3 linked regions of the Halorientalis litorea genome follow. The protein of the gene in region 1 binds, or shares a complex with, the protein of each later gene. Links are inferred from orthologs where the notes say so. Each region holds a gene or a part of one and is shown on either strand. Other genes may lie near its edges.

What was found. The genes of interacting proteins can lie anywhere in the genome.
Region 2: MUG95_RS11395 (region 1) and rpl7ae share a complex: the UniProt entries of both Methanocaldococcus jannaschii proteins name them as parts of the 50S ribosomal subunit. The link is inferred for Halorientalis litorea from one-to-one orthologs.
Region 3: MUG95_RS11395 (region 1) and MUG95_RS01145 share a complex: the UniProt entries of both Methanocaldococcus jannaschii proteins name them as parts of the 50S ribosomal subunit. The link is inferred for Halorientalis litorea from one-to-one orthologs.

Annotation. Positions count from the first base shown.
Region 1 is NZ_CP095482.1:2,116,441-2,121,369, forward strand. Bases 859-3,548 are described here. They hold MUG95_RS11395 (50S ribosomal protein L37ae), read left to right. Parts: upstream 859-1,910; coding sequence 1,911-2,186; downstream 2,187-3,548. Other genes in these bases: truD (tRNA pseudouridine(13) synthase TruD), read left to right, coding at 859-1,050; MUG95_RS11390 (DUF2103 domain-containing protein), read left to right, coding at 1,099-1,821; MUG95_RS11400 (DNA-directed RNA polymerase subunit P), read left to right, coding at 2,188-2,322; MUG95_RS11405 (KEOPS complex subunit Pcc1), read left to right, coding at 2,319-2,576; MUG95_RS11410 (PAS domain S-box protein), read left to right, coding at 2,692-3,548. Outside these bases: more of truD, read left to right, coding at 1-858; more of MUG95_RS11410, read left to right, coding at 3,549-4,929. UniProt on the Methanocaldococcus jannaschii protein: Binds to the 23S rRNA.
Region 2 is NZ_CP095482.1:225,563-228,409, reverse strand. It holds rpl7ae (50S ribosomal protein L7Ae), read right to left. Parts: upstream 1,682-2,847; coding sequence 1,319-1,681; downstream 1-1,318. Other genes in the region: tmcA (tRNA(Met) cytidine acetyltransferase TmcA), read left to right, coding at 1,906-2,847; MUG95_RS01275 (30S ribosomal protein S28e), read right to left, coding at 1,082-1,312; MUG95_RS01280 (50S ribosomal protein L24e), read right to left, coding at 708-1,082; ndk (nucleoside-diphosphate kinase), read right to left, coding at 232-711; MUG95_RS01290 (hypothetical protein), read right to left, coding at 1-156. UniProt on the Methanocaldococcus jannaschii protein: Multifunctional RNA-binding protein that recognizes the K-turn motif in ribosomal RNA, the RNA component of RNase P, box H/ACA, box C/D and box C'/D' sRNAs.
Region 3 is NZ_CP095482.1:202,812-205,639, reverse strand. It holds MUG95_RS01145 (50S ribosomal protein L13), read right to left. Parts: upstream 1,720-2,828; coding sequence 1,282-1,719; downstream 1-1,281. Other genes in the region: MUG95_RS01130 (DNA-directed RNA polymerase subunit D), read right to left, coding at 2,290-2,828; MUG95_RS01140 (50S ribosomal protein L18e), read right to left, coding at 1,716-2,066; MUG95_RS01150 (30S ribosomal protein S9), read right to left, coding at 890-1,288; MUG95_RS01155 (DNA-directed RNA polymerase subunit N), read right to left, coding at 687-878; MUG95_RS01160 (DNA-directed RNA polymerase subunit K), read right to left, coding at 499-678. UniProt on the Methanocaldococcus jannaschii protein: This protein is one of the early assembly proteins of the 50S ribosomal subunit, although it is not seen to bind rRNA by itself. It is important during the early stages of 50S assembly.

The DNA of each region.
Region 1 (4,929 bases):
TTCTCGATGAAGAATGCCGACCCCGAGGCCGTCGCCGCCGTCGACCTCTCGGACGCGGATGTCGAGGTGTTGGGCCGGACCGGTCGCCCCATCCTGTTCGGTGACCTCGCGGGCAACGCCTTCGAGGTGACCGTCCGGGACGCCGACGCGCCCGAACGCGCCGACGCCGTCACCGCAGACCTCCGCGCGTTCGCGGGCGGTGCCCCCGAGGACCCGGACGCCCCAGTCGGCGTCCCCAACTACTTCGGCCAACAGCGGTTCGGGAGCAAGCGGCCGGTCACCCACGAGGTCGGACTCTCGATTCTCCGCGGCGACTGGGAGGGGGCCGTCCTTGCCTACGTGGGTAACCCGTCGGAGCGGGAACCGGAGGCGACGCGGGACGCCCGCGAGTATGCCGCGGAGACCCGCGACTGGGCTGGCGCGCTCGACGAGTTCCCTCGACACCTCCGGTACGAGCGGTCGATGTGTCACGAACTGGCCGACAGGGGCGAGGGCCTCGGGGCCGCGGACTATCGCGCGGCACTGGAGACGGTTCCGACGAACCTCCAGCAGTTGTTCGTCAACGCCGCCCAGTCGTACGTGTTCAACCGGATTCTCTCGGCGCGACTGGCGCGTGGCCTCCCGTTCGACCGCCCGGTCGCCGGCGATGTAGTGTGTTTCGCCGACGCGGACGCGCCCGAGGGGCTGGCACTGCCGGACACCGACCGTACACAGCGCGTGGACGACGAGCGCGTGGATACCGTCTCCCGCCACTGTGAGCGCGGGCGGGCGTTCGTCACCGCGCCGCTGGTCGGGACGGAGACGGACCTCGACGGGGGCGAACCCGGCGAGATAGCGCGCGACGTGCTGACCGACGTGGGTATCGAACCCGCGGACTTCGACCTGCCGGGGGAGTTCCACTCGACGGGGACCCGCCGGGCGGTGCTGGTGCGGACGGACCTGACCGTCGAGCAGGACCCCCTCACGCTTTCGTTCTCGCTCCCGAAGGGGAGTTACGCTACCGTCGTCCTCCGGGAGTACCTGAAGGCCGACCCGGACGCCCTCTCCTGACGGCCCGAACCGTCTCGCTTATGCCGCCGAGTACCCCAACTGTCGGGTATGCAGTGTCGGCAGTGTGCGTCGTCGCTCGCCAGACCCGGCGACTACTGTCTGGTCTGTCGGACGGCCAACGCCGACACCGTGGTTCTCGAACTCGAACGGGACCGCGCGACGGTCACGGCGTTGCTGGACGAGGAGGTGGTCGGCGAGCGGACGGTGACGACGACGCCGGAGGAGGGCGGCGAGGCGGGCGTCGTCGAACTCCGCAACTTCGCCGGGCTAGTCGCCGACGAGGTGCGGCGCAAACGCCCAGAAGAGGTGTACGCGACGGGGAACCGCGAAGTCCTCCGCGCGGTCCGGGCGGCCCTCCACTACGAGTTCTACCGTGTCGAGGACGAGGACCCGGTTCGTGCCGCCGTCGAGCGCGGCGGGCACGCGGGACTGGAAGTCGTCGAGGCGTCGATGGCCGACATTCTCGGTGGCTCTCACACGACGCTCATCGGCGAGCGGGCGGGGAAACGCGCCGTCGAGACGGTCGCCGGCCACCCACACGTCAAGAAGGTGATTCCCGGCCCCATCGACGCCAGCGGGTCCGGGTCCCGCGGTGGCGTCCGGGCGAAGGCGACGCGGGCCGACGCCAACGGGAACGTCCGTCTCCTCATCCGGGACGGGTCGAGCGTGCAGGAGAACCGCGTCGTGACGACGGCGGGGGACCGCGAACTCGGCGAGCAGGTCCGGGCGGACCTCAACGAGGCACTCGCCGAGGCCGAGTTACAGGAGTGATGTGCGGTCCGGGGGACGTGGCCGGCCCCGTCGCGGGGCCGTCGCAACTCGCAGGGTTTATCAGCGAGGTCCGGTGATTGTACGGTACTATGGCCAAGGACGCACGTACTGGCAGTGCGGGTCGGTTCGGTGCTCGCTACGGGCGCGTCGCCCGCCGTCGAGTCGCAGAGATAGAGGGAGACATGCGCGAAGACCACGAGTGCCCCGACTGCGGGAACGACCGCGTCGAGCGACAGGGCACCGGCATCTGGGAGTGTGGCTACTGTGGCTACCGCTTCGCCGGTGGCACGTACAGTCCACAGACCCCCGGCGGCAAGACGGTCCAGCGGTCCATCCGCGCCGCGTTGGCAGAGGACGAGGAGTAACATGAGCTACAAGTGCTCCCGGTGCAAGCGGGATGTCGAACTCGACGACTACGGCGGCGTCCGCTGTCCGTACTGTGGGCACCGCGTCCTCCTGAAAGAGCGGAGCCGTGACGTGAAGGAAGTCCCCGTCGAGTGACCGCCGCCACACACGACGCCCTTCTGGAGTTCACCTACGACGACGCTGACAGCGCGCGCATCGTCGAGCGAAGCGTCACACAGGAGGTCGGTGAGATTTCCGGGGACCGCACCCGCGCCGCAGTCACCCGCGACGGGACGACGGTGACGGTGACCGTCACCGCGAGCGACCTCGTGGCACTCCGGGCGGGCGTCAACACGTGGACGACGCTCGTGGATGTCGCCGAGCGGACTGCCGGTGCCGTCCCGGCCTGAAACCTGTCAATAGCTGAACCGTCCGATACGCTTATCCGCCAGATTACCCCAGTTCGGGGTATGGTTTCGGGGGTCGTGCGAACGCGGAACTCGGACTGCCAGCGGAGGGTCTCGCGTGAGTGAGACGGACCAGCGGGACTGGTGGCTCACAGGTGCCGACCGTCCGGCGTCGTCCGAGATAGAGACAGTACCGGTGACGGTGTTGGACGCCATCACGGACCCGTTCTACGTGTACGACCGGTACGGGAACCTCGTCGAGTGGAACGACGCGTTCCGGGAGATGTCGGGCTACAGCGACGCGGAACTCGGCGATTTCGACCCGTTCCAACTGGTCGCACCCGCGGACCGTGACCGGGTTCGGTCGGGACTTGCGCGGGTCGCCGCCGGGGAGGAAATCACGCTCGATGTCACGTTCGAGGCGAAAGACGGTGAGCGGAAACCACACGAGGTGACGGCGTCGCCGTTCCGGGACGACGACGGGAACGTGGTCGGTCTGGTCGGGACCGCCCGGTGTATCGCCGAACGCAAGGAACGCGAAGAGCAACTCAGACAGTACGAGCGAATCATCGAGACGGTCGGTGACGGTGTCTACCTGCTGAACGCCGACCGGGAGTTCGTCCGCGTCAATCAGGCTCTGGCCGACATGCTCGGCTACACCCCCGACGAACTCGTCGGGACGCACATCACAGATGTCCTGACCGAGGCGGCACTCGAAACCGCCGAGCGGTACCGGCGACTCGCCGCCGAGAGCGACCGGCCGGTCGTCACCTTCGAGAACGAACTCGTGCGGGCGGACGGGGAGACGGTCCCCGTCGAGACGCGCTTCTCCAGACTGCCCGAGAGCGACGAACACGTCACGCTAGGATTGGTTCGGGACATCCGTGACCGCCGCGAGCGCGGCCAGTTGCTCGAACAACTCCACGAGGGGACGAGAGAACTCATGACCGCCGAAACGGTGGCCGAGGTGGCGGAGACGACTGCCGAACTCGCACAGCGTCACTTCGAGTACGCCACGACGGAGGTCCGCCTTCTGCGCGACGACCGCCTCGAAATGGTCGCCGTCGAAACCGACAGGCCGGAGCTCCGCGAGCGGAAACCGCCGTACGAGGTCGGTGAGGGATTCGTCGGACGGGCGTACGAACAAGGTGAGCCAACCGTCGTCTCGGACCTCCCGACGGCCGACTCGCCGCACGACTACGACCCGATGCGGAGCGCGATGGTCCTGCCCGTCGAGGGGTGGGGGACCATCGCCATCGCCGCCGGGGAACGGGATGCGTTCGACGACAGGGACCTCGAAATCGGCCAAGTGTTCGCCGCCGACGCACGGTTGGCCTTCGAGTTGGCCGCCCGCGAGCAGGAGGTCCGCGAGCAGAACCGCGAACTCGAACAGTACGGCACGCTGGTCGAGACGATGAGCGACGGCGTGTACATGACCGACGAGGACCTGCGGCTGACGGCTGTCAACGGTGCGATGGCCGAGATGCTCGGGGCCGACCGGGATTTTCTCCGTGGGAAACGAATCAGCGATGTGACCGACGCGGAGACTGCCGCCGAGATAGAGCGGCTGTATCAACGGCTCCGTGCGTCGGACGCGGATGTCGTTTCTCACGAGACCGTTGCGACGGGTACCGAGGGTGAAACTGCCCCCGTGGAGATTCGCTTCTCGCTGCTTCCCGGTGACGGGCCACCGGGGCTGGTCGGTGTCGTCCGGGACGTGACGGAGCGCGTGGAACACGAGCAGGAAATCCGCGAGACAAAGGAGCGTCTCCAGATGGCACTGGAGAGCGCGGACCTCGGCGTCTGGGACTGGCACCTCGACGCCGACGAGGTGACGTTCGACGACCGGTGGGCCGAGATGCTGGGGTACTCGCTCGAACAACTCGAAGAATCGTACGAAACGTGGGCCGAACACGCCCATCCCGACGACATCTCGGTGGCCGAAAGCGAACTCGCCCGCCACTTGGCCGGTGAGTCCGACTACTACCGGGCCGAGTACCGGATGCAGACGAAAGACGGGGAGTGGCGGTGGATACGTGACCTTGGCCGTGTGGTCGAACGGGACGAGAACGGCCACGCGGTGCGGGCCGTCGGCGTCCACTGGGACGTGACCGAGCGTGTGGAGCGCGAACGGGAGTTGCGGGAGACCAAAGACCGCCTCGAACTGGCTTTCGAGGGGGCCGAACTCGGTCTGTGGGACTGGCACATTCCGTCCGAGGAAATCACCATCAACGACCGATGGGCCGAGATGCACGGCTACGCTCCCGAGGACATCGCCGACCCGTACGAGACGTGGACCGACCACGTCCACCCCGAGGACCTCCCGGCCGCCAAAGCGGCGGTGCGACAGAACATC
Region 2 (2,847 bases), 1.9 Mb from region 1 along the record:
GGCCGTGAGGAGGTACTGAAACGAGTGGTCACGGTTCAGAACGGCCCCGACTGTCGCGACTAGCGGCGGCACGCCCAACACGCCGAGGACGAGCAAGAAGAACAGTGACTCGGACGTTAGCACGCCACCCTGCAACACCGTCCGGAATACGGCCATGGTGGCCGTATCAGCGCGGTGACCTAATAGCTACTGACGAGTTAACGGCCGGCGAAAAACGGGTCCGCGTCGGGGTCAGTTGTCGACGTCCTCGTAGACCCACGGTTCGTCGCTGCGGTCGTAGTCGACCAGTTCGTCCTCGTCGAAGAACAGGTCGATTTCGCGCTCGTTGGCACCGGGGTCTTCGTGGTCGGAGCCGTGGATGACGTTCTGTCCGAGGTCGAGGCCGAGGTCACCGCGGATGGTGCCCGGCTGTGCCTCGGCAGGGTCGGTCGTCCCCATCATCTGTCGGACCTGTCGCGTCGCGTCGGCACCTTCCCAGACCATCGCCATGACTGGCCCGGACGTGATGAACGCCACGAGGTCGTCGAAGAACGGCTCGTCCTCGTGTTCGCCGTAGTGCTGGTGTGCGAGGTCCTCGTCTATCTGCATGAACTTCGCACCGACGAGCTTCAGGCCGCGACCTTCGAGTCGGTCGATGATTTCACCGACGAGGCCGCGCTGGACCGCGTCCGGCTTTGCCATCACGAAAGTACGCTCGTCGTGGTGGCTCATGCGTCCTCCTCGGCCTCGGCGTCGTCTGCACCGTCCGCGTCGGCCGCTTCGGTGTCGTCCTCGGCTTCGGCTTCGGCCGACTCGAGGTCCGGTGCGGCACCGCTCTCGTCTGCGTCCTCGTCTGCGGCCGGTTCCGCCTCGATGTCTGGTTCTTCGTCCGCGTCCGGCTCCTCGTCGGGTTCGGCTCCGCCTTCGGGGCCGCGACCCTCTTCGGTCCACTCCACGTCGCGCGCTTCGCGGCCGAGGTCGGCGTTTTTCTCACACTTCGACGAGCAGTAGTCGACGGTCGACCCGTCGTTACGGACGAGCATCGTCCCGGTTCCGGGCTCGATGTCGTCGCCACAGTAGTCACACTCTCGGGTTCGGGGCATTATTGTCCTCCAATCTGGTCGGCTTCGCGGGCCGTCTCGCGGAGTTGGAGTACGTCGCCCTCACGGACCGGCCCGAGGACGTTCCGCGTGATGATGCGGCCTTGGTTCTCGCCCTCGCCGATGCGGCACTTGACCTGCATCGCCTCGCCGTGCATGCCGGTTCGGCCGACGACTTCGATGACCTCGGCGGGCGTCGAACCGCCGTCGCCTTCGGATTCCGATTCACTCATCGTGTATCACTGAAGGTCTTCGAGTTTGTCGGCGATGTCGTCGATGTCGGCGGCGGCGTCGCCACCGTCGACGATGGCCGCCGCGGCACTACCGACTTCGAGGCCGGCGGCGTGGCCGATATCGTCCTGCGTCTCGACGAACAGGTACGGAATCGCCTTCTCGTCGGACAGTTCGGGGAGGTGCATGACGATTTCCTCCGGCTGTACGTCCTCGGCGACGTACACGAGGTCGGCGTTCCCGCGCTCGACTGCTTTGGTCGTCTCGTTTGTACCCTTCTTTACTGTTCCCGTGTCCCGCGCGACCTCGAGTGCCTCGAGGGCGTCGTCGGCGAGGTCCGCCGGAACGTCGAAATCAACGTATACTGACATTGGTAATCTCCTCCTGTCCGTGGGCTCGCGCTCCCCCGCCTGAGAGTCCTGAGAGGCTAGGAGCATCATCAACCCCGCACAGGCTGTACCCGTGAGTGGCCCCGCTCCGCTAAAAGCCCTTTCGATGCCGAAAAGCGAGTGACAGCCCCACACACGCCCACGATTGTCGGGACAGCGACGGGACGACCGCCACACCCAAGCCCCCACCACGGTACTGTTGGAGTATGCTCGCCGAGGTGACGACAGCCCTCCGCCGGGACGCCCAGCGAGCGGACGAGCGTCGCGTCCTCGTCCTCGCCGGAACCGCCAGTTCGGGGTACGACGGAGCGCGTGCGGTACTCGACGCCGCCGAAATCCCCGCTACGGCGGCGACGCTCGTGGGTCCCGACCCGACACTCGACTGTGAACACCTCCCCATCGGACACTCCGGCGACTTGCTCGGGACAACGCGTGAGGCCGTCGTCCTCGACGTACACGAGGAGTGCCGACCGAACGCCCTCGGTCGGGCCGTCGGTGCGGTGGACGGCGGCGGCCTCCTCGTGTTGCTGACGCCGTCGTTGGCGGAGTGGCCCGACAGACGCGACGCGTTCGACGAGACGCTCGCGGCACCGCCCGCGGACGTGGCCGACGTGACCGGCCACTTCCGGACACGGCTGGTCGAGACGCTCCGCGCGCACCCTGGCATCGCAATCGTCGACGTGGACGCCGGGACTGTCGAGCGCGACGGCCTGACCGACCCGGACCCACACCGACCGGACCACGACGTGACGGTCCCATCGGACGCCACGTTTCCGTCTAGCGTCTACACGGCGTGCCTGACCGAGGACCAAGCCCGGGCGGTCCACGCCCTCGAAGTCCTCCGGGACGACGAGCAGGCCGTCGTGGTGGAGTCCGACCGTGGCCGCGGGAAGTCGAGTGCCTGCGGGTTCGCCGCCGCCGCCCTCGCGATGGCTGGCCGGGACATCCTCGTGACGGCCCCCGACTACCGCAACGCCGCGACGGTCTTCGAGCGGGCACACGAGACGCTCGATGAGAACGATGCCCTCGTGGGTACGCCGAGTGACGAGTCGCCGCGTGACCTGCGGACGGCCGAGGGCCGGGTCCGGTTCGAGCGTGCCGCCGACGCAACCGCGCTCCCGGGCGACCCGGACGTGGTCATCGTGGAC
Region 3 (2,828 bases), 1.9 Mb from region 1 along the record:
CGGTCACGCTCGGCGCGCCGACCGGGGCCGCGAGGAACTCTTGGATGTGGGTCGCGTCCGCGGCGTGTTCGCCACCGCCGACGACGTTGCCCAGCGGCACCGGGAAGTTCCGACCGCGGAACGCGCCGCCGAGGTGCTGGTACAGCGGGATGCCCTGTACGTCCGCACCGGCCTTGGCCGCGGCCATGCTGATGGCGACGGCACTGTTGGCACCGATTTGCGAGAAGTCGTCGGTACCGTCGGCGGCGTGGAGCGCGGCGTCGACGCCGCGCTGGTCACCCGCGTACACTTCACCGACCAGTCGCGGGACGGCGTGTTCGCGGGCCGCCGCGATTGCCTCGTTCGGCGGGAGTTCGACAGCCTCGTACTCGCCCGTCGACGCACCGCTCGGTGCCGCGGCGCGGCCGAAGCCCCCACTCTCGGTGGTGACTTCCGCCTCGACAGTCGGGTTCCCCCGCGAGTCGAGGACGCGCCGGAGCGCGACGCTGGCGACCAGCGTCACTGTTCACCCCGCCACACCGTAAAGGGCAGGACACCAGCGTCGTACTCCTCTGCCGCGATGAGGATGGGCTGGGTCTGCTCCGTGTCGATGAGCACCGGCGCGCCGTGGGCCACCTGCAGTGCTCGCGCGCCGAGGATGCGAGCCTTCTCGTATCGGTTGTCTTGTTGGTCAGCCATGTGCGGTGTCACTGATACGGTGCGACGATGTCGACGAGGTCTTTGTGCGAGACGAGCATGCGACGGCAGCAGTGTCGCTCCAAGCCGAGGTCGTCGAGGACCGCCTCCGGGTCCTCGCCCTCTTGGGTCCGGGATTTAAACTCCTCCCAGTGCTCGCCGACGACGGTACCACACGTGAAACACCGGACTGGGACCATCATGCGTGCTCACCTCACCGGTATGATTTCTGGTAGCGCGCACGGGCACCCGGTCCGCCCCACTTCTTGGGCTCGGACTGGCGCACGTCGTTGACAAGGAGCGACCGGTCGAACTCCATGTACGCGTCACGCAGTTCCGCGTCGTTCGTGTGCTGGACCAGCCCGCGAGCGATGGCCGTCCGCACCGCGTCGGCCTGCCCGCTGGTGCCGCCGCCCTCGACCTGCACATCCACGTCGACGCCCTCGCGCAGGTCGTCGTCCGCGATGCGGAACGGCTCCAGCATCTTCAGCTGTGACAGTTCCGGTTCGACCAGTTCGACCGGCCGGGCGTTCACCCGGACGAGTCCCTCGCCGTCCGTCACCGTCGCTCGCGCGATGGCCGTCTTCTTCTTGCCTGATGTGTTCGTTACCATGTGACGTTTGCTCCGAGTTGTTCGCTGATCGTCCCCAACTGGACGAACTTGATGTTCGAGAGTCTATCCAGCGACGTTCCCTCGATGATTTCGCCGTCCTCGTCGTTCGGGTTGCCCTTGTAGACGCGGACGTTCTCGTACGCCTCGCGGCCGCGGGGCTTCTTGTACGGAAGCATCCCGCGAATCGACCGCTTGAAGATGCGGTCGGGCTGTTTCGGGTAGTACGGCCCGCGGTCCGAGCCGACTTCCCGCCGCGTCTGGTACTTCTCGACGAGTTGCTCCTCGCGGCCGGTGATGACCGACTGCTCGGCGTTGATGACGGCGACGCGTTCGCCGTCGAGTGCGCGCTCGGCCACCTCGCTGGCGACCCGTCCGAGGATGCAATCTCGGGCGTCGATGACCGTCTCGGCCTCGAAGTCCGGCACGCTCATCGAATCACCCGCACGTCGGTACCGTCGGGGTTCTGTTCGACTGCCTGTTCGATATCCATGTATTCGCCGACTTGGTCGATTTTCGTCTGTGCCGTCCCGGACACGTCCACGGCGGCGACGGCAACGTCCTTCTGCAGGACGCCGCTGCCGAGGACTTTGCCCGGCACGACAACCGTTTCGTCTTCCCGTGCGTACCGCTCGATGCGGCCCAGGTTGACTTCGGCGTGTGTACGACGCGGCTTCTCGAGTTGCTCTGCCACGTCGGCCCAGACGTCCCCGCCCGAATCACGGGCGGTCGACTTCAGGTCGGCGATGAGACTACGTAGTCTCGGGTTCGTCTTGCTCATAACCTACCTCCAGAGAAGTGCAGGGAGCAGGATTTGAACCTGCGGACCCCTACGGGACAGCGCCCTGAACGCTGCGCCGTTGGCCTGACTTGGCTATCCCTGCGTGCTTGTGTCAGTTCCAACTGCCCCTTCAAACCGCTTACGGTTGCCCGCCGCTCTGCCCGGCCGCTCGTCAGGGTACGGCTGGCGTCATGTCGGGGGGTACTCGGGGCAGTAGCTGTTCTCATAACTGTACGGCTTCCTTCAGTTCGGTCGCGCGGCCGGACAGCGTGTCCACGGCCTGGGTCACCAGTTCGTCGACCGACAGCGACCCGTCCGTCTCGACGCTGAACACGAAGGCGTTCGGTACGTCGTGTACCTCGACATCCTTCCCCGGGTACCGGTTCGTGAGGTCGTGGTCGAACTCTTCGGTCGGGACCAACTCGCCGTCCTCCTCGATGACACCGCGGAGGATGTGCGGGTCGTCGTCGCCGAACTCGTCGGCGTCCCCGACGACCTCCACGCGCTGGAGGTGTCGGTAGCCGACGGCCACGCCGCCTTGGTGTTTCGCGTGTTCTCGACCGCGGTCCATCACCGCGTCGGCCTCGACTTCGAGACGCTGTGGCGTCTCGGACCCTTCTGGGTCCTTGAGGTCGATGATGGGAATGTTCTCGTCGGCCGGCTTTACTTGATCGTCGCTGCTGACGAGGTCACCGGAGTAGGCCGTGCCCGGCCCCTCCACGTCCAGCGCGAGGGTGACGGTCTCACCGACTTCGTAGTCGT